Regions from separate parts of the Azoarcus sp. DD4 genome, predicted to be linked through region 1. Evidence: predicted binding sites of a transcription regulator. Region 1 holds the regulator's gene; each other region holds the start of a gene.
What was found. Region 1 encodes sigma-54, which starts transcription at its own class of promoters, with help from an activator protein. Its sites were predicted from a motif close to TGGCACGCTTNCTGCTNA; they were not measured.
Positions count from the first base shown of each region.

Region 2: CJ010_RS17485 (polymer-forming cytoskeletal protein) is a predicted target of sigma-54. The motif match lies at 3,172-3,189, and genes of this name have one in related genera.
Region 3: CJ010_RS09365 (circularly permuted type 2 ATP-grasp protein) is a predicted target of sigma-54. The motif match lies at 3,513-3,530, and genes of this name have one in related genera.

Region 1 is NZ_CP022958.1:711,812-719,052, reverse strand. It holds gene CJ010_RS03450 (phosphatidylglycerophosphatase A) at 1-240, shown strand, start outside; gene CJ010_RS03445 (CinA family protein) at 243-728, shown strand; gene recA (recombinase RecA) at 927-1,961, shown strand; gene recX (recombination regulator RecX) at 1,979-2,428, shown strand; gene lptB (LPS export ABC transporter ATP-binding protein) at 2,415-3,137, shown strand; gene CJ010_RS03425 (RNA polymerase factor sigma-54) at 3,150-4,607, shown strand; gene hpf (ribosome hibernation-promoting factor, HPF/YfiA family) at 4,621-4,944, shown strand; gene ptsN (PTS IIA-like nitrogen regulatory protein PtsN) at 5,081-5,566, shown strand; gene hprK (HPr(Ser) kinase/phosphatase) at 5,535-6,476, shown strand; gene ilvA (threonine ammonia-lyase, biosynthetic) at 6,604-7,241, shown strand, end outside.
Region 2 is NZ_CP022958.1:3,779,851-3,787,091, forward strand. It holds gene CJ010_RS17475 (proline--tRNA ligase) at 76-1,821, shown strand; gene CJ010_RS17480 (lytic transglycosylase domain-containing protein) at 1,860-2,507, shown strand; gene CJ010_RS17485 (polymer-forming cytoskeletal protein) at 2,515-3,120, opposite strand; gene CJ010_RS17490 (ATP-binding protein) at 3,373-4,860, shown strand; gene CJ010_RS25490 (hypothetical protein) at 4,853-5,446, shown strand; gene CJ010_RS17500 (sigma 54-interacting transcriptional regulator) at 5,446-6,885, shown strand; gene CJ010_RS17505 (PA0069 family radical SAM protein) at 6,917-7,241, shown strand, end outside.
Region 3 is NZ_CP022958.1:1,999,124-2,006,364, reverse strand. It holds gene CJ010_RS09380 (cytochrome c) at 1-30, shown strand, start outside; gene rsgA (ribosome small subunit-dependent GTPase A) at 27-956, shown strand; gene CJ010_RS09370 (alpha-E domain-containing protein) at 1,003-1,947, opposite strand; gene CJ010_RS09365 (circularly permuted type 2 ATP-grasp protein) at 2,049-3,467, opposite strand; gene CJ010_RS09360 (alpha/beta fold hydrolase) at 3,680-4,591, opposite strand; gene CJ010_RS09355 (DNA internalization-related competence protein ComEC/Rec2) at 4,727-7,060, opposite strand; gene CJ010_RS09350 (DUF2062 domain-containing protein) at 7,185-7,241, shown strand, end outside.

The DNA.
Region 1 (7,241 bases):
GGCATCGTCTGGGACGAAATGGTGGCAACCTGGCTGGTACTGCTGCTGACGCCCCCCACCCTGATCTGGCAGGCGATCGCCGTAGCGCTGTTCCGCTTCTTCGACATCGTCAAGCCGCCGCCCGTCGGCTGGGCCGACCGCAGCTTCAAGGGCGGCTTCGGCGTGATGCTCGACGACCTTATCGCCGCCGGCTACACGCTGCTGGTACTCGCCCTGCTGGTCAGCTTCTTCGGAGCATGACGATGGACGCCGAACTCGCCACCCTCTCGCGCCGCGTCGGCGACGCACTGAGCGCCCGCGGCTGGCTCCTCGCCACCGCCGAATCCTGCACCGGCGGCTGGATCGCCGAGGTGGTCACCGCCACCGCGGGCAGTTCCGCCTGGTTCGACCGGGGCTTCGTCACCTACTCCAACGCCAGCAAGATCGACATGCTGGGTGTCGCCGGCGCCACCCTCGCCGCGCACGGCGCGGTGAGCATCGAGACCGTACTGGAGATGGCAAGCGGCACCCTGGCACGCAGCCATGCCGACGTCGCCGTGGCGGTGTCGGGCGTTGCCGGCCCGAGCGGCGGCAGTGCCGAGAAACCTGTCGGCATGGTGTGCCTGGCCTGGGCACGACGGGACCAGCCCGCGCAGGCGACGGTCTGCCGCTTCGATGGCGACCGCGAGGCCGTGCGGCGCCAGACGGTGCTGCGGGCGCTCGCCGAGGTGATCGCGCTCGCAACCTAAACCGGCACCGCCAGCGCCCCGCCTGCACGTGGTGTAGAGGCAGTGCCGCCAGCACCCGCGCCACGACCTGATTGCGCCTTGAGTTGCTGTAAATACATTCAGGCAATAGACTGCACGCCAGCGTGACAACCGCCTAGCGGCTGCCACATTCCTGCAAGCTCTGTGCCATAATTCGCCAATCACTTAGGAACACTTCACATGGACGACAACAAGGCCAAGGCCCTTGCCGCGGCGCTCTCGCAGATCGAAAAGCAGTTCGGCAAGGGTTCGATCATGCGCATGGGCGACGGCAATGTCGAAAAGGACATCCAGACCGTTTCCACCGGCTCGCTCGGGCTCGACATCGCGCTCGGCCTCGGCGGCCTGCCGCGCGGCCGCGTGGTCGAGATCTACGGTCCTGAATCCTCCGGCAAGACCACGCTCACGCTGCAGGTCGTCGCCGAAATGCAGAAGCTGGGCGGCACCGCGGCCTTCATCGACGCCGAGCACGCGCTCGACGTCGGCTATGCCGAAAAGCTCGGCGTGAACATCACCGACCTGCTGATCTCGCAGCCTGACACCGGCGAACAGGCGCTCGAAATCGCCGACATGCTGGTGCGCTCGGGCGGTGTCGACGTCGTCGTCATCGACTCGGTCGCCGCGCTCACGCCCAAGGCCGAAATCGAAGGCGAGATGGGCGACCAGCTGCCCGGCCTGCAGGCCCGCCTGATGAGCCAGGCGCTGCGCAAGCTCACCGCCAACATCAAGCGCACCAACACCCTGGTGATCTTCATCAACCAGATCCGCATGAAGATCGGTGTGATGTTCGGCAACCCGGAAACCACCACCGGCGGCAACGCGCTCAAGTTCTACGCCTCGGTGCGCATGGACATCCGCCGCACCGGCACGATCAAGCGCGGCGACGAAGTGGTCGGCTCGGAAACCAAGGTCAAGGTCGTCAAGAACAAGGTGTCGCCGCCGTTCAAGGAAGCGCACTTCGACATCCTCTACGGCGAAGGCGTGTCGCGCGAGGGTGAGATCATCGACCTCGGCGTGGATCACAAGATCGTCGACAAGTCCGGCGCCTGGTACGCCTACAACGGCGACAAGATCGGCCAGGGCAAGGACAACGCTCGCGAATTCCTGCGCGCCAACCCGGCACTGGCGCGCGAGATCGAGAACAAGGTCCGCGTCGCCCTCGGCCTCAAGGAAATGCCGGTCGACGGCATCCTGCCGGCGGCGGCCGAGGCCTGACTTCGGGTCACACGACCATGGGCGAACCCAGCCTGCGCGAACGAGCGATCCGCCATCTGGCGCGGCGGGAGCATTCCCGCAGCGAACTGGCGCGCAAGCTGGCCGCCCACGGCGATGCGGAGGAAGTGGACGAAGTACTCGGTCGGATGAGCGAACTCGGCCTGCTCTCCGACACCCGCTTCGCCGGCGCCTGGGTGCGCGGCAAGGCCGGACGTTTCGGCGCCGCCCGCCTGCGCCGCGAACTCACCCGGCGCGGCGTCGCCGCCGAGACGATAGACGAGGCACTGGCCGCCGAGTGCGGCGATTCCGAACTCGATCGCGCCCGCGCGGTGTGGCAGGCGAAGTTCGGCAGCGCCCCGGGCGATGCACGCAAATGGGCGCGACAGGCCCGCTTCCTGCAAAGCCGGGGCTTCGCTTCCGACCTGATCCGCAAAATACTGAAAGAAAGCCCCGATGAGTCTGCTTAAGGTCACCGGACTTCAAAAGCGCTACAAGGCGCGCACCGTGGTGCACGACGTCGGCTTCGAAGTCGACGCGGGCGAGGTCGTCGGCCTGCTCGGCCCCAACGGCGCCGGCAAGACCACCTGTTTCTACATGATCGTCGGTCTGGTGCGGGCCGATGGCGGCGAGATCCTGCTCGAAGACGCCCGCCTCACCCACCTGCCCATCCACGAACGCGCCCGCCTCGGCCTGTCCTACCTGCCACAGGAAATGAGCGTGTTCCGCAAGCTCACGGTGGCGGAGAACATCCAGGCGGTGCTCGAACTGCGCGGCCTCGACAGCGGCCGCGTGGCAGAGCGCCTGGAAGAACTGCTCGAGGAACTCGGCATCGCCCACCTGCGCAACAGCACCGCGATTTCACTGTCCGGTGGCGAGCGCCGCCGCTGCGAGATCGCGCGCGCGCTCGCCACCGATCCGCGTCTAATCCTGCTCGACGAACCCTTCGCCGGTGTCGACCCCATTGCGGTGCTCGACATCCAGAAGATCATCCGCTTCCTCAAGGAACGCGGCATCGGTGTGCTGATCACCGACCACAACGTGCGCGAAACCCTGGGCATCTGCGACCGCGCCGCCATCATCAGCGAAGGGCGCGTCCTGGCCAGTGGCCAGCCGCGGGAAATCATCGACAACGAGCAAGTCCGCCAGGTATATCTCGGCGAGCACTTCCGTCTCTGACCGCCGCCCACCATGAAGCCCACGCTACAACTCAAGCTCTCCCAGCACCTCACGCTGACGCCGCAGCTGCAGCAGTCCATCAAGCTGCTGCAGCTCTCCACGCTGGAGCTCAACACCGAGATCGAGCGCTTCCTGCTCGAGAACCCGATGCTGGAGCGCGAGGAGCCCGACGGCGGTCACGATTTCCAGGCTTCGATCGCGCCCTCCGGTGCCACCCAGAGCACGTCGACCGGCGATGGCCCCGGCGATGCGGCTCCCGAGCACGAACCACGCTCCGAGAACAGCGACTCCGCCAGCTTCGAGGAAGGCATGGACTGGTCGGGCAGCGGCAGCGGTTCGAGCGGCAACCGCGACGATGACGACGACGTCGACTTCCAGGAATTCCAGGCTGCCGGCATCTCGCTGCGCGACCATCTCGACCAGCAAGTCGCCCTGTCGCCGCTGTCCGACCGTGATCGCTCCCTGGTGCGCTTTCTGATCGAGGCACTGGACGACGACGGCTACCTACACCAGGAGCTCGAAGAACTGCTCGAACTCCTGCCGCCGGAGCTCGACGTCGAACTCGACGACCTGAGCATCGCATTGCGCCACGTGCAGAGCCTGGAGCCCGCCGGCATAGGCGCACGCACCCCGCAGGAATGCCTGGCGCTGCAACTGCAGGCGATGCCGGCCAACCCGGTGCGCAACTTGGCGCTGGAAATCGTCAGCCAGCATCTCGAACTGCTCGCCGAGCGCAATTTCGCCAAGCTCAAGAAGCTCACCGGCTGCGACGACGACGCCCTGCGCGCGGCCCATGCCCTGATCTGCCGCCTGGACCCGCATCCGGGCGCCCAGCACTCGGTGGAAGAAACCCGCTACGTGCTGCCCGACGTGGTGGTCCGCAAGCAGCGCGGCCGCTGGACGGTGCAGCTCAACCCCGAGGCGATGCCGCGCCTGCGCATCAACCAGCTCTACGCCAGCATCCTGCAGCAGAACCGCGGCCAGGGCGGCGGCCTGACCAGCCAGTTGCAGGAGGCGCGCTGGCTGATCAAGAACGTGCAGCAGCGCTTCGACACCATCCTGCGCGTCTCCCAGGCCATCGTTGACCAGCAGCGGCAGTTCTTCGATCATGGGGAGGTGGCGATGCGGCCGCTCACGCTCAGGGAGATCGCGGACCAGCTCGAATTGCACGAATCCACTGTGTCGCGCGTCACCACGCAGAAGTTCATGGCGACCCCGCGCGGCGTGTTCGAACTCAAGTATTTCTTCGGCAGCCATGTCGCCACCGACACCGGTGGCGCGGCCTCTTCCACGGCGATTCGCGCGCTGATTCGCCAGCTGGTCGATGCCGAGGACAGGAAAAAACCCCTGTCCGACGCCAGGATTGCCGAATTATTGGGCCAGCAGGGTATCGTGGTGGCAAGGCGTACCATCGCCAAGTACCGCGAGTCACTCAATATCCCGCCGGTCAGTCTGCGCAAAACGATCTGAAAGAGGAGTCATCATGAATCTCAACATCACCGGGCATCACGTCGAAGTCACGCCGGCCATCCGCGAATACGTGATGACGAAGCTGGACCGCGTCATCGCTCATTTCGACAACGTCACCAGCGTGAACGTGATTCTCTCGGTGGAGAAGCTGAAGCAAAAAGCCGAGGTCACCGTACACGTGCGCGGCAAGGACATCTACGTCGAGAGCGACGATGCCAACCTCTACGCCGCCATCGACAGCATGACCGACAAGCTCGATCGCCAGGTGCAGAAGTACAAGCAGAAGGTGGCCGATCACAACCACGACGCGCTCAAGCACCAAAGCCCCGAAGCGTGATCTTTTCATTACGTCGTCCGATCTAGGGTGTGGGTATAATCCGCGCGTTTTCACGACGCGCCTGCCCGCACCCCCGATCGCCAGACCGCCATCCCGCGGTGCCAGCGTCGCCGGCGCCGCGCAAGCTTTCCAGCGCATGAGCCTGATAGCCCAACTCCTGCCACTCTCCAACGTGGTGGTCGACCTCGATGCCAGCAGCAAGAAGCGGGTTTTCGAGCATGCCGGCCTGCTGTTCGAAAACAATCAGGGCATTGCCCGCAGCACTGTATTCGACAGTCTGTTCTCCCGCGAACGACTCGGCTCCACCGGTCTGGGCCAGGGCATCGCCATTCCGCATGGCCGCATCAAGGGCCTGAAGGAAGCCGCGGGCGCCTTCCTGCGCCTGTCGACGCCGGTGCAGTTCGACGCCCCCGACGGTCGTCCGGTCAACCTGCTGTTCGTCCTGCTGGTACCGGAACAGGCCAACGAGGCCCATCTGCAATTACTCTCGGAACTGGCGCAGATGTTCAGCGAGCGCGCTTTCCGCGAGCAGTTGCTGAACGCCCCCGACGCCGCCTCCATCCACGCGCTGTTCGCCAACTGGGGGCCCGATGCGGCAGACCAGCGTCGCGCGGCTGTATGAGGATCAAGGCCAGCGGCTGCAGCTGACCCACGTCAGCGGACCGCTCGATGCGGTGCTCTCCGTTGCCGAGGAACGCATCTGGCCGGCCGACCTCGTCGGCCACCTCAACCTGATCCACCCCACCCGGCTGCAGATCCTCGGCGCCGCCGAACTCGAATGGGCGCGCCGCCAGTCGCGCGAGAAAGTCGCCCACCACCTCAACGGCATCCTGTCGGCACGGCCACCGGCCATCATCATCGCCGACGGCTGCGAGACGCCGAACATCGTGCACGGCGTGTGCAACGCGCACAACGTCGCGCTGTTCTCCACGCCCCACCCTTCGGCCAGCGTCATCGACCAGCTGCGCCTCTACCTGTCGCGCCAGCTCGCCGAGAAGATCTCGCTGCACGGCGTGTTCATGGACGTGCTCGGGATCGGCGTGTTCATCACCGGCAACTCCGGTGCCGGCAAGTCGGAGCTGGCGCTGGAGCTGATCTCGCGCGGCCACGGCCTGGTGGCCGACGACATCGTCGAATTCTCGCGCATCGCGCCGACGGTGCTCGAAGGCCGCTGCCCCGAGTTGCTGAAGGATTTCATCGAAGTCCGCGGCCTCGGCATCCTCAATATCCGCACCATCTTCGGCGAGACCGCCTGCCGGCGGAAGATGCGCCTGCGGCTGATCTGTCACCTCGAGCGGCGCCAGCCCGGCCAGGACGATCCCAACCGGTTGCCGGTCCAGCAGGAAGTGCAGAACATCCTCGGCGTGCCGACACCGCGCGTCACGCTGCCGGTCGCCGCCGGCCGCAACCTCGCGGTGCTGCTCGAAGCGGCGGTGCGCTCCACCATCCTGCAGCTGCGCGGGGTCGATTCCACCCAGGAATTCATCGATCGCCAGAGCCGGATGCTGCACGGCGACGGCGACACGCCCTGAGCGCCTCGGCCGCCTGACACGAAACGTCCCCGAGGGGTGGCAGCATGCTCGAGACGGCCCGGCGCCCTTGCCGCAGCGCGGCGTCGGCTGCTAACCTCGTCCCCTTTGCCGCCCGACGCCGCCCGCCATGACCCCCGCCGCCCCCGATTACCTGGAACGCATCCTCAACGCCCAAGTCTATGATCTTGCGGTGGAAACGCCACTGGATCTGGCGACCAACCTGTCGGCGCGCTGCGGCAACCGGATCTACCTGAAGCGCGAGGACATGCAGCCGGTGTTCAGCTTCAAGCTGCGCGGCGCCTACAACAAGATGGCCCAACTTTCGCCGCAGGCACTCAAACGCGGCGTGATCTGCGCCTCCGCCGGCAACCACGCCCAGGGTGTCGCGCTGTCGGCTCAAAAGCTGGGCGTGCGAGCAGTGATCGTAATGCCGACCACCACCCCGCAGATCAAGATCGACGCAGTCCGCAATCGCGGCGGCGAGGTGGTGCTGGCGGGCGAATCCTACTCCGATGCATACGCCCATGCGCTGGAGCTCGAGCAGGCGGAGAAACTCACCTTCGTCCATCCCTATGACGATCCGGACGTGATCGCCGGCCAGGGCACGATAGGCATGGAGATCCTCCGCGCCCACCCCAAACCCATCCACGCCATCTTCTGTGCGGTCGGCGGCGGCGGCCTGATCGCCGGCATCGCCGCCTATGTGAAGCGCCTGCGGCCGGAAACCCGCATCATCGGCGTCGAGTCGGACGGCGCCGAGGCGAT
Region 2 (7,241 bases), 2.3 Mb from region 1:
TTCGCTCGCCGCATGAGGCCGGTGCGGTGCGCTAGAATCGCGCGTTCTCTCTTTTCCCCGACGGTCCAGACCAGCATGCGCGCCCGCCAGTTCTTCATTTCCACTCTCAAGGAAGCTCCCTCCGATGCGGAAGTCATCAGCCAGAAGCTGATGCTGCGTGCAGGCATGATCCGCAAGGTCGCCGCCGGCATCTACAACTACCTGCCGATGGGCCTGCGCAGCATCCGCAAGGTGGAGAACATCATCCGCGAAGAGATGAACCGCGCCGGTGCGCTCGAACTGATCATGCCGCTGGTGCAGCCATCCGAGCTGTGGCAGGAAACCGGCCGCTGGGACAAGATGGGTCCCGAGATGCTGCGCTTCAAGGATCGCCACGAACGCGACTTCGCGCTGCAGCCGACCTCCGAAGAGGTCGTCACCGACATCGCCCGCCAGGAACTGAAGAGCTACCGTCAGCTGCCGAAGAACTTCTACCAGATCCAGACCAAGTTCCGCGACGAGCGCCGCCCGCGCTTCGGTGTGATGCGCGGCCGCGAATTCACCATGAAGGACGCCTACTCCTTCGACCGCAGCCCCGAAGCCGCCGGTGAGAGCTATGACGCGATGTATGCCGCCTACAGCCGCATCTTCGACCGCCTCGGCCTCACCTACCGCGCGGTGGCGGCCGACACCGGCGCCATCGGCGGCGACCGCTCGCACGAATTCCAGGTCATCGCCGACACCGGCGAGGACGCCATCGTCTACTGCCCCGGCTCCAGCTACGCCGCCAACATCGAACTGGCCGAAGCGCTGTCGCTGTTGAGCGACCGTGCCGCCGCCAGTGCCCCTCTAGTGAAGACGCCGACCCCGGGCAAGTCCACCTGCGAGGACGTCGCCGCCCTGCTCGGCGTGCCGCTCGCCACCACGGTGAAATCGCTGGTGCTGGCCACCGACGACGTCGACGAAGCCGGCAAGGTGGTGAAGAGCAGCATCTGGCTGCTGCTGGTACGTGGCGACCACGAGCTCAACGAGGTCAAGGCCGGCAAGATCGAGGGGCTCAAAGCCGGCTTCCGCTTCGCCACCGAAGACGAGATCGTCGCCCACTTCGGCTGCAAGCCTGGTTACCTCGGCCCGATCGGCCTCAAGCAGCCGGTCAAGGTCATCGCCGACCGCACCGTTGCCAACATAGCCGACTTCATCTGCGGCGCAAATGCCGAGGACTTCCATTACACCGGCGCGAACTGGGGCCGCGACCTGCCCGAACCCGATCTCGTTGCCGACATCCGCAACGTGGTCGAGGGCGACCCCAGCCCCGACGGCAAGGGCACGCTCGCCATCCAGCGCGGCATCGAGGTCGGCCACGTGTTCTACCTCGGCACCAAGTACTCCAAGGCAATGAACGCGACCTTCCTGGACGTCGACGGCAAGCCCAAGCACTTCGAGATGGGCTGCTACGGCATCGGCGTCACCCGCATCCTCGGCGCTGCCATCGAACAGAACCACGACGAGCGCGGCATCCTCTGGCCGGCCTCGATCGCCCCGTTCGAAGTGGTGATCTGCCCGGTGGGCTGGGGCAAGTCGGACGCGGTGCGCGACGAAGCGCAAAAGCTTTACGACACCCTGATCGCAGCCGGTATCGATGCCATCCTCGACGACCGTGACGAGCGCCCGGGCGTGATGTTCGCCGACTGGGAGCTGATCGGCGTGCCGCACCGCGTCACCATCGGCGACCGTGGCCTGAAGGAAGGCGTGATCGAGTACCAGGGCCGGCGCGACGCCGAAGCAATCCGCCTGGCTGTGGCAGAAACCGCACAGCATGTAATTTCGCGCCTGCGCGGCTGATCCGGATCGGGTATAAACCGGGCATGCGCCTGCAGACCATGCCCCGCTCCCGTGCGACGTACTGTCGTCTCGCGCTCGCCAGCCTGTTCGCGCTGGCGAGCGGCGTCGCATGGAGCGGCGCCCAGCAATACGAACCGCTGGCGGCCAGCGTCCGCGCAGCGCTGCATGCGGCGGTCAGCGACGCACGCGCACCCGACCTGCCGATTACCGACGCGGGCGAACGCGTCCGCTGGCTGGCTGAAATGTCGCGCCGCCTGCAGCGACGCATTCCGGACGAGCACTACCGCATCGAACTGCTCACCAGCATCCATTACGAAGCCACCCGCGCCGGGCTGGATCCGCAACTGGTACTCGGGCTCGTTCAGGTAGAAAGCAACTTCCGCAAGTACGCGATTTCCAGTGCCGGGGCCCGCGGCTTCATGCAGGTGATGCCGTTCTGGATAAAGGTGATCGGCCGCGAAGACGACAACCTCTTCCACCTGCGTACCAACCTGCGCTACGGCTGCACCATCCTGCGCCACTATCTCGACATCGAGCGCGGCGACCTCTTCCGCGCGCTTGGACGCTACAACGGCAGCCTGGGCAAACCGGAATACCCCAACCTGGTACGCACCGCCTGGGAGCGCGACTGGTCGTGGAAGCCGGAGCGGCTGGCTGCCGCACCGGTCCGCAACGCAGCAAACTAGCCGGTATTCAGCCGGCAACCGCAGCCAGCGGCTTGGGTTCGCCGAGCGCCGGCTTTTCCTCACGCACCAGACCGCCCTTCTTCGCCGAGAACGACTGCACGTCGCCGGAAACCTCGCCGCCGGCTTCGATCAGGATCTTGCCGTAGCGGATCTTGCCGCTCACCCGCCCGGTGGCGTGAATGATGAGCTGCTCGCGCGCGGTCAGCTCGCCGTCGAAATTGCCGTGGATCTCGGCAACGTCGATACATACCGTGCCGGAAAATGCCCCGTTCTCGGCGATTTTGATGACACGGCTGTCCATCGTGGCCTCGACGCGACCTTCGACCACCAGCGTATCGCAGTCGAGAATCTCCGCCCCCTTGAGCTTGACGTCCGGCCCGACGATCAGGCTGCTGCCGCGGCTGCTCGCCTCTTCCTGCAGCGGCGTGGCGGCCTCCGCCTGGGCGAGGGGCGCCGTGACCGGGGGACTGTCCTTCTGCGGCGACAGCGCAGGCGTGGTGGGCGTTTGCGGGCTACCGTTGCCGTTGGCGGTCACACCCGACCCAACCGGGCGAACGGTGCGGGACTGCAGGGTATCGGCGTTCTTGGGGAACAGGGCGGGCTTGTTGAACATATCTTCTCCTTGAATGTGAGCCGGGCCGCTGGATCTGGCCCGCGTGAGTCGATGGCAAGCACCGTGCCAACCATGACTTTTCATTTTTTATTCAATCACCTAAAGAACATTTTGCAGAAAATGGCTTGAATTTGAGCCACCGCTGCCCACGATCTGTCGCCGCTGCCCGACAAGTAGCTCGAACACGAACATCAAGCATCTGTTTTCATTTTGTTTTTTCATGTCGCCGAAAGGCGACGAAGCAAACCAGGCTTGCACTTGCTTACCTTGGCCAACGCCACGCACACCTACACTGCGGGATCGCTCTCCGGCCGCATGGCCCTGCTACCTACCGAAACACGCGCGATGCCGAGCCCGTCCTTCCGCTTCATCCTGCTCGCCAGCTTTCTGCTCGTTGCCGGCCTGCTGGGCGCCGTGGCGGCGAGCGGATGGATGAGCCTCGCGGATTTCGCCAACCGTGGCCGACGCATCGCTCACGACGCCATCGGCCTCACCACGGCGCTCCAGCAACTCGGGGAACGCACTGTCGACATGGAACGAAGCGCCCGCCAGTTCCTGGTACTGCGCGACGCGGCATTGCAGAGGCGCTTTGTCGATGCCCGCCATAGCGCTATCGAGGCCCTCACCCGCATCGAGCACCTGTTGCCCGGCAGCGCGCCGCTGATTGCCGAATGGCGCGACCTGTCCAGCCTCGGCATCGTGCCGGAAGATGCCCAGCCTGCGCCCGCGCTGGTGGCCGACAAGCTACGGCGTCTCACCGAACTGAACGAGACACTGACCCGCCGGGTCGCGGCATCCCTGGATCGTGCCAACGCCAGCCAGCTCGACGCGCTCGACCACAAGCGCGAACAGCTGGCGGCCCTACTGCTGAGCGGTGTTGCGCTGACCAGCGCACTCGGCCTGCTGATCGCCTGGTGGATCCTGCGCCCCTTGCGCCAGCTCGCCGGGGCGATCACCGCACTCGGGGAAAATCGTCTGCAGCAGCCGATCGCCGTACACGGCCCCGCCGACCTGCGTCAGTTGGGCGAGCGCCTGGACTGGCTGCGTCTGCGGCTGGCGGATCTCGAAGCCAACCGCAACCGCGTCCTGCGTCACGTATCGCACGAGCTGAAAACGCCGCTGGCCTCCTTGCGCGAAGGCGTGGCCCTGCTCGCCGACCAGGTCCCGGGCCCGCTCAAACCGGCGCAGCGGGAAGTCACCGACATCCTTGCCGGTAACACACGCACCCTGCAGGAACGGATCGAACAACTGCTCGACTACAACGCCAGCCAGTTCGACGCCGCCAAGCTTGCGTTGCAGCCCACCGCACTGCACGAACTCGCCGCCGGAGTGCTCACCGAACTGCGCCTGCCCGCGCAGGGCAAGGACGTGCATCTGCGACTCGAAGGCGATGCGACGACATTCGCGCTCGACGCCGAAAAGATGCGCATCGTGCTGTCCAACCTGGTGAACAACGCGATTGCCTACAGCCCGCCCGGTGGCGAGATACGCCTCGTCCTCACCGCCGGCGCCGGGATCAGCACCATAGACTGCATGGACCAGGGCCCGGGAGTAGCGCCGGACGATGCCGAACGCATCTTCGAGCCTTTCGTACGTGGCCCGGCGGCCGAGCGCCATGGCAAGGGCAGCGGGCTGGGCCTGGCCATCGTGCGCGAATTCGTGCGCGCCCATGGCGGACGCGTCGCGGTACTGCCCGCTTCGCACGGCGCCCACTTCCGCATCGAGTTGCCCCATGGCTGAGGCGATGTTCGGTCTGCGCCGGCGCCTGCCATCGGCGATGCTGCTGGCGCTCGCGCTGCACGGCTGCGCCACGTCCGGCGAGACGCCGCCGGAGCCACAACGCCCGCCACCGAGTTCCGACGAACGTGCCGGAGCGATGCGCGTGCTCGACTGGTACCAGGGCATGCGCGAGCTCGACGCCACAGAACTCGCCAAGGTCCGCAGACAATATGCCGACAAGGCCAGCAGTGCCGAAGTGCAGCTGCGCCAGGCACTGCTCGCCGCTCACCCCCAGGCCAACAATCTGCCGCGGGCCCGCTCCCTGCTGGAGAACCTGCTCGCCAATCAAGGTGCGGAGGCGCGCGCACTGCACCCGTTTGCCCAGCTGCTGCTGGAGCAGATCGGCGAACGCCAGCGGCTCGATGCCGCCGCCCAGCGTCTGGGCCAGCAACTGGAGCGTGGCAGCCAGCAGCTGAAGGACGCGCAGCAGCTGAACGTCGAACTGCAGGGCAAGCTCGACGCTCTCGCCGAGATCGAACGCAGCCTGCCCGCGCGTCCTGCAACGAGCACGCAGCCCGCCCCGGCAGTCGAACGGAGTGCTCCTTGATGCCAGCCGCCCTCTTCTCCGCCCGCCACCTGCTCGTCGTCGACGATGACGCCGACCTGTTGCGCCTGCTGTCGATGAGGCTCCAGGCCAACGGCTACCGCGTCAGCACTGCCGCTTCAGCCGAAGCGGCCCTGGCGCGCCTCGCGGTCGAGCGCGTCGACCTGGTGCTGAGCGATGTACGCCTGCCCGATCGCGACGGCCTTGCCCTGTTCGAAGACATCCGCCGCCACTATCCGGCGCTGCCGGTCATCCTGCTCACCGCGCATGGCACCATTCCCGATGCGGTCGATGCCACCTCGCGCGGTGTCGCAGGCTATCTCACCAAGCCCTTCGACAGCCACGACCTGCTCGATCGCGTCAAGCGCGCGCTGCAACTCGCGGCGCCGCAAACGCGAGCCACAGACAACGCTCCTGCCGTCAGCGGTGGTACCGAACCCTATGCCTTCGAAGGCATGCTGAGCCGCAGCAGCCGGATGCATGCACTGTTCGACGAGACCAGGCTGGTTGCGGCTTCGGACGCCAGCGTCCTGATCCGTGGTGAAAGCGGTACCGGCAAGGAATTGCTGGCGCGAGCCATCCACCGCAGCAGCGCCCGCGCGGCGGCGCCCTTCATCGCGGTCAATTGCGGCGCGATCCCGGAAAACCTGCTCGAATCCGAACTCTTCGGCCACGTCCGCGGCGCCTTCACCGGTGCGATCGCCAATCGCAGCGGCCTGTTCCAGGCAGCCAACGGCGGCACGCTCTTCCTCGACGAGATCGGCGACATGCCGCTGCCACTGCAGGTGAAGCTGTTGCGTGTGCTGCAGGAACGCGCCGTGCGTCCGGTCGGCGCCACCCGCAGCCAGCCGATCGACGTCCGCATCCTGTCCGCGACCCATCGCGATCTCGATGCCGAACTCGCCGCCGGCCGCTTCCGCGAGGATCTCTATTACCGGATCAATGTCGTCACCCTCAGCCTGCCGACACTGGCCGAACGGCGCGAGGACATCCCGCTGCTGGCCGAGCATTTCCTGCGGCAGCAGGCCGAACGCTACGACAAGCCCCTGCGCGGTTTCGCGCCTGCGGCGCTGGAAGCGCTCGCTACCGCAGCCTGGCCCGGCAATCTGCGGCAACTGCAGAACGTGGTAGAGCAGACCTGCGCGCTGACCACCACGCCGCTGATCCCGCTCACACTGGTCGAACGCGCCCTGCGCGCCACGCCGCCAGCGGCACTCGGATACGCCGAAGCCAAGCTGCGCTTCGAGCGCAACTACCTCGTCCAGCTACTCAAGCTCACCGAAGGCCGGGTGGCAGATGCGGCCCGCCTGGCCGAGCGTAACCGCACCGAGTTCTACCGCCTGCTGCAGCGGCACGGCCTGGACCCGGTGCTGTTTCGCAGCCACCCGCCCACCACCACGGCCCCTGATGCCTCGCCGCCGCAAGACGACGATCACCCTTGACGCAAGCAATCCTGCGGTCGAAACTGACTGCATGACTGTATATAGAAACAGCTTCTCACCAACACCGCTGGCCTACCCTGCCCCCCGTGGTCGCGGCAGCGCCACGCGTCCGGACGGCCGCTTCCTGGATTGGCAACGCGAAGCCTACGACGATGGCTGGGCAGCAGACGCTTGCGCGGACGAGGCGCCGCTGCGCACCGAATTGCGCATCGATACCGCCAGGACGGTGATCACTTACAACCAGTCGCCGGATATCCCTTTCGATCGTTCGGTCAACCCCTACCGCGGCTGCGAACACGGCTGCGTCTATTGCTATGCCCGGCCCAGCCACGCCTGGCTGGATCTCTCGCCCGGCC
Region 3 (7,241 bases), 1.3 Mb from region 1:
CTGAATCAGCGCTACTACAAGTTCAAGTGAAGCCGCACGGAAAAAAGCAACAGCCCACCCTCACCGGCACCATCACCGCCGCCTTCGGCCGCCACTACGAGGTAGAGACCGCACAAGGCCGGATGCAGTGCTATCCGCGCGGGAAAAAGAGCGTGTTCGCATGCGGCGACGAAGTCGACGTGCTGCCCGGCGGCGACGGCCAGGGGGCGATCGAACACCTGCATCCGCGTCGCAGCCTGCTGTGGCGCTCCGACGCCTTCCGCGAAAAGCTGATCGCAGCCAACCTCACCCACGTCGCCATCGTCGTCGCCACCGAGCCGGGGTTCTCGGACCTGCTTCTGTCGCGCTGCATTGCGGCTGCCGAACAGCAGGACATCACGCCGCTGATCGTGCTCAACAAGGCCGACCTCACCGACAGGCTGGAAGCGGCCCGCGCCCAGCTCGCGCCATTCGCCGCGCTCGGCTACGAGATCGTCGAACTCAGCGCGCTCGACAACGCCGAACTGCTGCGCGACACGCTCGCGGAACGCCACAGCATCCTGGTCGGGCAGTCCGGCATGGGTAAATCCACGCTCACCAACGCGCTGATACCCGAAGCCAACGCCGCCACCCGGGAAATCTCGACGGCGCTCGATACCGGCAAGCACACCACCACCTTCGCCCGCCTCTACCCGCTGGGCCCAAATGGGCACAAGACGGGCTGGCTGATCGACAGCCCCGGCCTGCAGGCCTTCGGACTGGCGCATCTCTCTGCGGAAGAACTGGCCGAGAGCTTCATCGAGTTCCGCCCGCATCTGGGTCGTTGCCGCTTCCGCGACTGCCGCCACGAGAGCGAACCCGGCTGCGCGCTGCAGGCCGCGCTGGCCAGCGGAGCCATCCATCCGCGCCGCTTCGAACACTACCGCACGATACGGGAAGAGATCGCGACCGCCCGTAAACTGAATCCGGGCTGGTAAGCCTGCGCCTGCCAGCCCGGACGCGGCCCCTCCGCGACGGTGCCGCTCAGGACACCGGCACGAGGAAGTCGTCCGCGATGCGGTTGCCGAGATCCTGTACCCGCGTCAGCAGGCGCGTCACGTAGTTGTGCAGGCCGCCGCGCACGATGTCCTCGACGCGCGAGAAGCGCAGCTGCGCCTCGAGCTCGCCGGCCTGGCGCTCGGTTTCGGCCGACTGCGCGTTCGACACCCGCTGCAGGTTGCTGTAGACCTCCTTCAAGCAACGTGCGAGCGAGCGCGGCATGTCCACCCGCAGCAGCAGCAGTTCTGCCACCCGTGCCGGCGTGATCAGATCGCGATAGACCTTGCGGTACACCTCGAAGGCGGACACCGAGCGCAGCAGCGCGCTCCACTGATAGTAGTCGGCCGCGCCGCCTTCGACCTCGCCGGCCGGCAGCAGCAGCTGGTACTTCACGTCGAGGATGCGCGCGGTGTTGTCCGCCCGCTCCAGGAAGGTGCCGATGCGGATGAAGCGCAACGCCTCGTCCTGCAGCATGGTGCCGATGGTAACGCCACGCGAGAGGTGCGAGCGGTACTTGACCCACTCGAAGAACTCGCTGGCGCCGACGTCGGCGAACTCTTCCGGCGTGAAGTCGCGCATCTTCAACCACGTACCGTTGGTGGTTTCCCACAGCTCGGAGGTCAGCGTGCCACGCACCGCGTGGGCGTTTTCGCGTGCGGCGCGCAGGCAGTTGCGGATGCTGGACAGGTTGTCCGGGTCGAAGATCATGAACTCCAGCACGTTGTCGGGCGTGATCTCCGCGTGTCGCTGATGGAAGGCGGCTTCCAGGCCCATGATGCGTAACGTGGCACCCCAGGCCTGCTCTTCCTGCGCGGGGGACTGCGGCATCATCGACATGCGGTGGTTCACATCGAGGATACGGGCGATGTTCTCGGCCCGTTCCATGTAGCGGGCCATCCAGTAAAGGTGATCGGCGGTACGGCTCAGCATGTTGTTTTCCTCTTGGTCCTGCTTGTATGTGCCCCACCCGCTGCGCGGTCGCCCCCCAAGGGGGCTGAGTGACCGTCTTGGGGCAGCCCGGCGACAGTAACTCAGGCTTCCAGCACCCAGGTGTCCTTGGTGCCGCCCCCCTGGGACGAATTCACCACCAGCGAACCCTCGCGCAACGCGACCCGCGTCAGGCCGCCGGGGATCAGCTGGATCTCCTCGCCCGACAGCACGAAGGGCCGCAGGTCGATGTGGCGTGGCGCAATGCCGGCATCGACGAAGGTAGGGCAGGCCGACAACGCCAGCGTGGGCTGGGCGATGTAGCGCTCGGGGTGCTTGACCAGGACCTCGCGGAAGGCCTCGATCTCGGCCTTGGTCGAAGCCGGACCGACCAGCATGCCGTAGCCGCCGGCACCATGGACCTCCTTCACGACCAACTCGGGCAGGTGATCCAGCACGTAGGCCAGATCGTCCTTCTTGCGGCACATGTGGGTCGGCACGTTGTGCAGGATGGGTTCCTCGCCGAGGTAGAAGCGGATCATGTCCGGCACGTAGGGATAGATGGACTTGTCGTCCGCCACACCGCTGCCGATCGCGTTGGACAGCGTCACCCGGCCGGCTTGGTAGGCCTTGAGGATGCCGGGCACGCCCAGCACCGAGTCGGAGCGAAAAGCCTGCGGATCGAGGAAGTCGTCGTCCACCCGGCGATAGATCACGTCCACCCGCTGCGGACCCTGGGTGGTACGCATGTAGACCTGCTCGTCCTTGACGAACATGTCCTGGCCTTCGACCAGTTCCACCCCCATCTGCTGGGCGAGGAAGGCATGCTCGAAGTAGGCGCTGTTGTAAGCGCCCGGGGTCAGCACCACCACGGTAGGATCGGTCACGCCGGTCGGTGCCACGCTGCGCAGCGTCTTCAGCAGCATGTCAGGATAACGGTCGACCGGCGCGACCCGGTAGCGCGAGAACAGGCGCGGGAAGAGCCGCATCATCATCTTGCGGTTCTCCAGCATGTAGGACACGCCGGACGGCACCCGCAGGTTGTCTTCGAGCACGTAGAACTCGCCGGCGCCGGCACGCACGATGTCGACACCGGCAATGTGCGCATAGATGTTTCGCGGCACGTTCACGCCCTGCATCACCTTGCGGTACTGCGCGTTGTTGAGCACCTGCTCGGCCGGGATCTTGCCCGCCTTGAGGATCTCCTGATCGTGGTAGATGTCGTGGATGAAGAGGTTGAGAGCCTTGACCCGCTGCTTCAGGCCCGCGGCAAGATCAGCCCACTCGTTGGCCGGAATGATGCGCGGAATGATGTCGAAAGGAATCAGGCGCTCGGTGCCCGCCCCCTCGCCATACACCGCAAAGGTGATGCCATAACGGTGAAACAGTGCATCCGCCTCGGCCCGCTTCTGCGCCAGCCTCTCTTCCGGCATTTCGGACAGCCACGCGGCATACGATGCATAGTGCGGCCTCACCCGCCCCGCATCGTCGGTCATCTCGTTGTAGAAGTTCTTGATGGTCATGGCGCCAAGCCCGCCTTTCTTGTGATGGATCCGGATAAAACCCAAACAGCGAAAAACATGCCAGCCACCGGCAAACACTTATCCACGGTCGGATGGCGGTTTTTCTTTCAACATAGCACCACCTTGGTGCATAAGGATCATCCAAATCCGGCGCATGGTGCATCCGGAATGTTTCTGCACCAATCTGTCGCGCCCAAGCCTGCAAACCGCGCTCAAGCTTCGAGCAGGAAATCGCGCACCACCGCAATCTGGCCAGGGTCCATCAGCATGGGCGCATGGCCCACCCCGGGGAATTCGACCGTCCGTGCCCGCGGTCCGCGCTCGGCCATCGCGCTCAGCGTGGCCGGTTCCAGCAGGTCGGATTCCGCACCGCGCAGCGCCAGCGTCGGACAATGGACGTGGTCGTAGACCTCCCACAGGCTGACGTCGAGCAACAAGGGCGTCTGGCGGAAGACTTCGCCGATGCCGGGGTCGTAGATCATCGCAAAGCCGCCTTCGACCGGGCGCACGGCATAGCGCGTCAGATGGCGCCACTGGGCGTCGGATAGCGGCCCGAAAGGCGCGCTCACCTCACGGATGTAAGCCTCGGCCGCCTCCATGCTGGGAAAGCGCGGCGCGGTACCGACGTACTGACCAATGCGGCGCAGCGATGCGGCGGTGATGACCGGGCCAACGTCGTTGAGCACCAGGCGGGTAACGGGTGTGTGGGGCTGGCTGGCGATGAGCATGCCGATGATGCCGCCCATGGAGGTGCCGACCCAATGCACCGTCGGCACGCCCAGCCGCGCGATCAGGGTGATCATGTCGGCTACGTAGAGCGGAAAGCCGTAGTCGGCCTTCACCCCCAGCCAGTCGCTGCGGCCGCGGCCGACCACGTCGGGACAGATGACCCGGTAGTGCGAGGACAGCGCACGGGCGAGATCGTCGAAATCGCGACCGTTGCGGGTAAGGCCATGCACGCACACCACCACCCTGGGATTGTCCGGATCACCCCATTCGGTATATGCCATCCGGTGCAGACCGTGCGGCCCTATGCACTGGACGGAGCGCTCACGCAGACCGAAGTCACGCGGCAGCACTGGCTCGGGTTGCAACAGGCGACGCAAGGCGGAAAGCAGACTCATGGCGGCTCACGGCGGCTGGTCGATGACGAGTGCGAGTCTAGCACCGCGCCATTCCGACCGTCCCGCGCGCATGAACGCCCACCCCGCAGCCGGTCGCCCCCGTACCTTAGGCATAGCCCGGCGGCGCCGGGTGGATCAGCGGCCATGCCAGTAGCGCGGCGCGCGCTCGCGCACCGCGGCGAGTCCGGCACCATTGTTGTCGATGAGGATCTCGACCGCCCCCTGGCTGTCGGTGCGCCAGTTGCGCGCGCCGGCTTCCGCCCAGCGCGCCCACACCGCCGGATGGGGATGGCCGAAGGGGTTGCGGTAACCGACCGAGAACACCACCGCCTCGGGCAGTACCGCATCGACGAAGGCCGGTGAGGACGAGCTGCGACTGCCGTGATGGGCCGCTACCACGACCGAACTCGCCAGGCGTTCCGGCGTGCGGGCGAGCAGTCCGGCTTCGCCGCGATGCTCGATATCGCCGACCAGCAGCAGGGAGCCGCCCCCGGCCTCGATGCGGATCACGCAGGAATCGTCGTTGTTGCGCCGCGCCGGCGGCAGCCCCGCGACCGGATGCAGGACTTCGAAGCGCACGCCGTCCCAGTCCCATGTCGTCCCGGCGGCGCACACTTGGGCAGGCAGATGGCCCGCCACCGCCAGCATGCCCGGCTCGCCTGCCATGACGGAGTCCACCGCCAAACCTTCGAGCACGCTGCCTGTCCCGCCGACATGATCGGCATCGTCGTGCGACAAAACCAAGCGATGCAGCCGCCCGACACCGTTCGCCGCGAGATGCGGCAGCACCACCCGGCCGCCGGCGTCCGCCAGCGGTCCATAGGGCGGCCCGGCGTCGTACAACAGGTCGTGTGTGGCGGTCTGGACATGCACCGCCAGGCCGTTGCCGACGTCGAGCACGGTGGCACGCAAACTGCCAGCCTGCGGCCGCGGTGCCGGCCACCACAACAGCCCGGCGAGTACCACCAGCGCCGCTGGTTTGCCCGGCGTGGCCCGCGGCAAGAGCAGCAGCAGGGTCGCCACGACCCCGGCCAGGGTCAGCCACGCAGGTATGGCCGCCTGCTGCCACAGTGCAAAGGGGGACGCCGCCAGCCACTCCATCACCTGCATCATCGCACTCGTCAGCCAGTGCGCCAGATGAAGTACCGCATCGAGCGGCAGCAGCATCGCCAGCAGGGCGAGCGGCGTGACCACGAAGCTCACCAGCGGAATCGCCAGCGCATTGGCCAGCGGCGACACCAGCGAGAAAGACTGGAACAGCGCCAGCAGCACCGGCAGCGTCGCCACGGTAATGCCCAGTTGCACGCGGACGGCGGCCCGCCAGCCGCCCGCCGCACCGATGCGCCCGCCGAGCAGGAAGAGGATGACCGCGACCGCGCCGAAGGACAGCCAGAAGCCGGCCGACAACACGCCCCAGGGATCGACCACCAGCACGCCCAGCAGCGCAAGCGCCAGCACCCGGCTCGGTGCCGGCTCGCGACCGAACAAGAGCGCAGCCGCCACGACCGCCAGCATGATCAGCGCCCGCTGTACCGGAATGCCCATGCCGGCCAGCAAGGCATAGGCGAGCGCCGCCAGCACGGCCGCAAGGGCCCCTGCCCGGCGGGCCGGCAGCCGCAGCACAAGTGCCGGAACACGTCGCCAGACGAAGGCCAGCGCGCCACCGACCACCAGTGCGACAAAGGACACATGCATGCCGGAGATGGAGACCAGATGCGAAATTCCGGTGCGGCGGAATACCTCCCATTGTGCGGAAGGAATCGCACGCTGATCGCCCACAGTCAGCGCCACCAGCACGCCTGCATAGGGGGCCTCGCCCAGCACTGCAAGAAAACGGTCGCGGATGTCGGCGCGCAGGCGATGCACCGCGGCCATGAGACCGCCCTCGCCCACCGCCAGCCTTTCGGGTGGCGGCGCCGCACGTACATAGCCGGTGGCACGCAGGCCACGCTCCAGCAGCCAGGCCTCGTAGTCGAAGCCGTGAGGATTGGCGAAGCCGTGCGGCCGCTTCAGCCGCAGCGTCATCTGCCAGCGTTCGCCGGCCTCGAGTTGCGGTATGGTCGCCTCTTCGTCGCGGCCGCGATACCAGGACACCAGCACCAGGCGCGGGACCGGCGCATCCGCGCGCTCGATCTGCAAGACGAAGCGCACGCCTTCGCTCATCGGCTGCGGCAGGTCCGCCACCACCCCCTCGACGAGCACGTCCTGCCCCTCCCAGCCCATGGGCAGCGCATCGGCCAGCCGCCAATGCGCGCGCATGCCCGCCCAGGCGAAGCCGGCGAGCAAGGCCGCCAGGCCGAGCGCAAGCAGGCCGATGTAACGAACCCGCCCGGATGCGCTGCGCAGACGAAACGCAAGCGCAACACCGAGGGTCAACGGCAGCATCAACCCGAGCAACGTGGCCTCGGCGGGCAGATCCGGCTGGCGCTGCAGCGCCCAGACCCCGGCCGCGAACATGAAAATTGACATCAGCATAATCCGGAATCATGCACGGCGGGCCGCTACGGCGGCAAGCGGAACCCGTCGCCCGCCGCTGGGCTAGAATTCGCCGAGGACGCGCCGGCCGCCCTTCCGCGTCGCAAGCCTGGAGACCATGCGCAAAGCACTGAAGCGATTCCTGCCCAAGCACGAGACAGTGAGCGAAAACCGC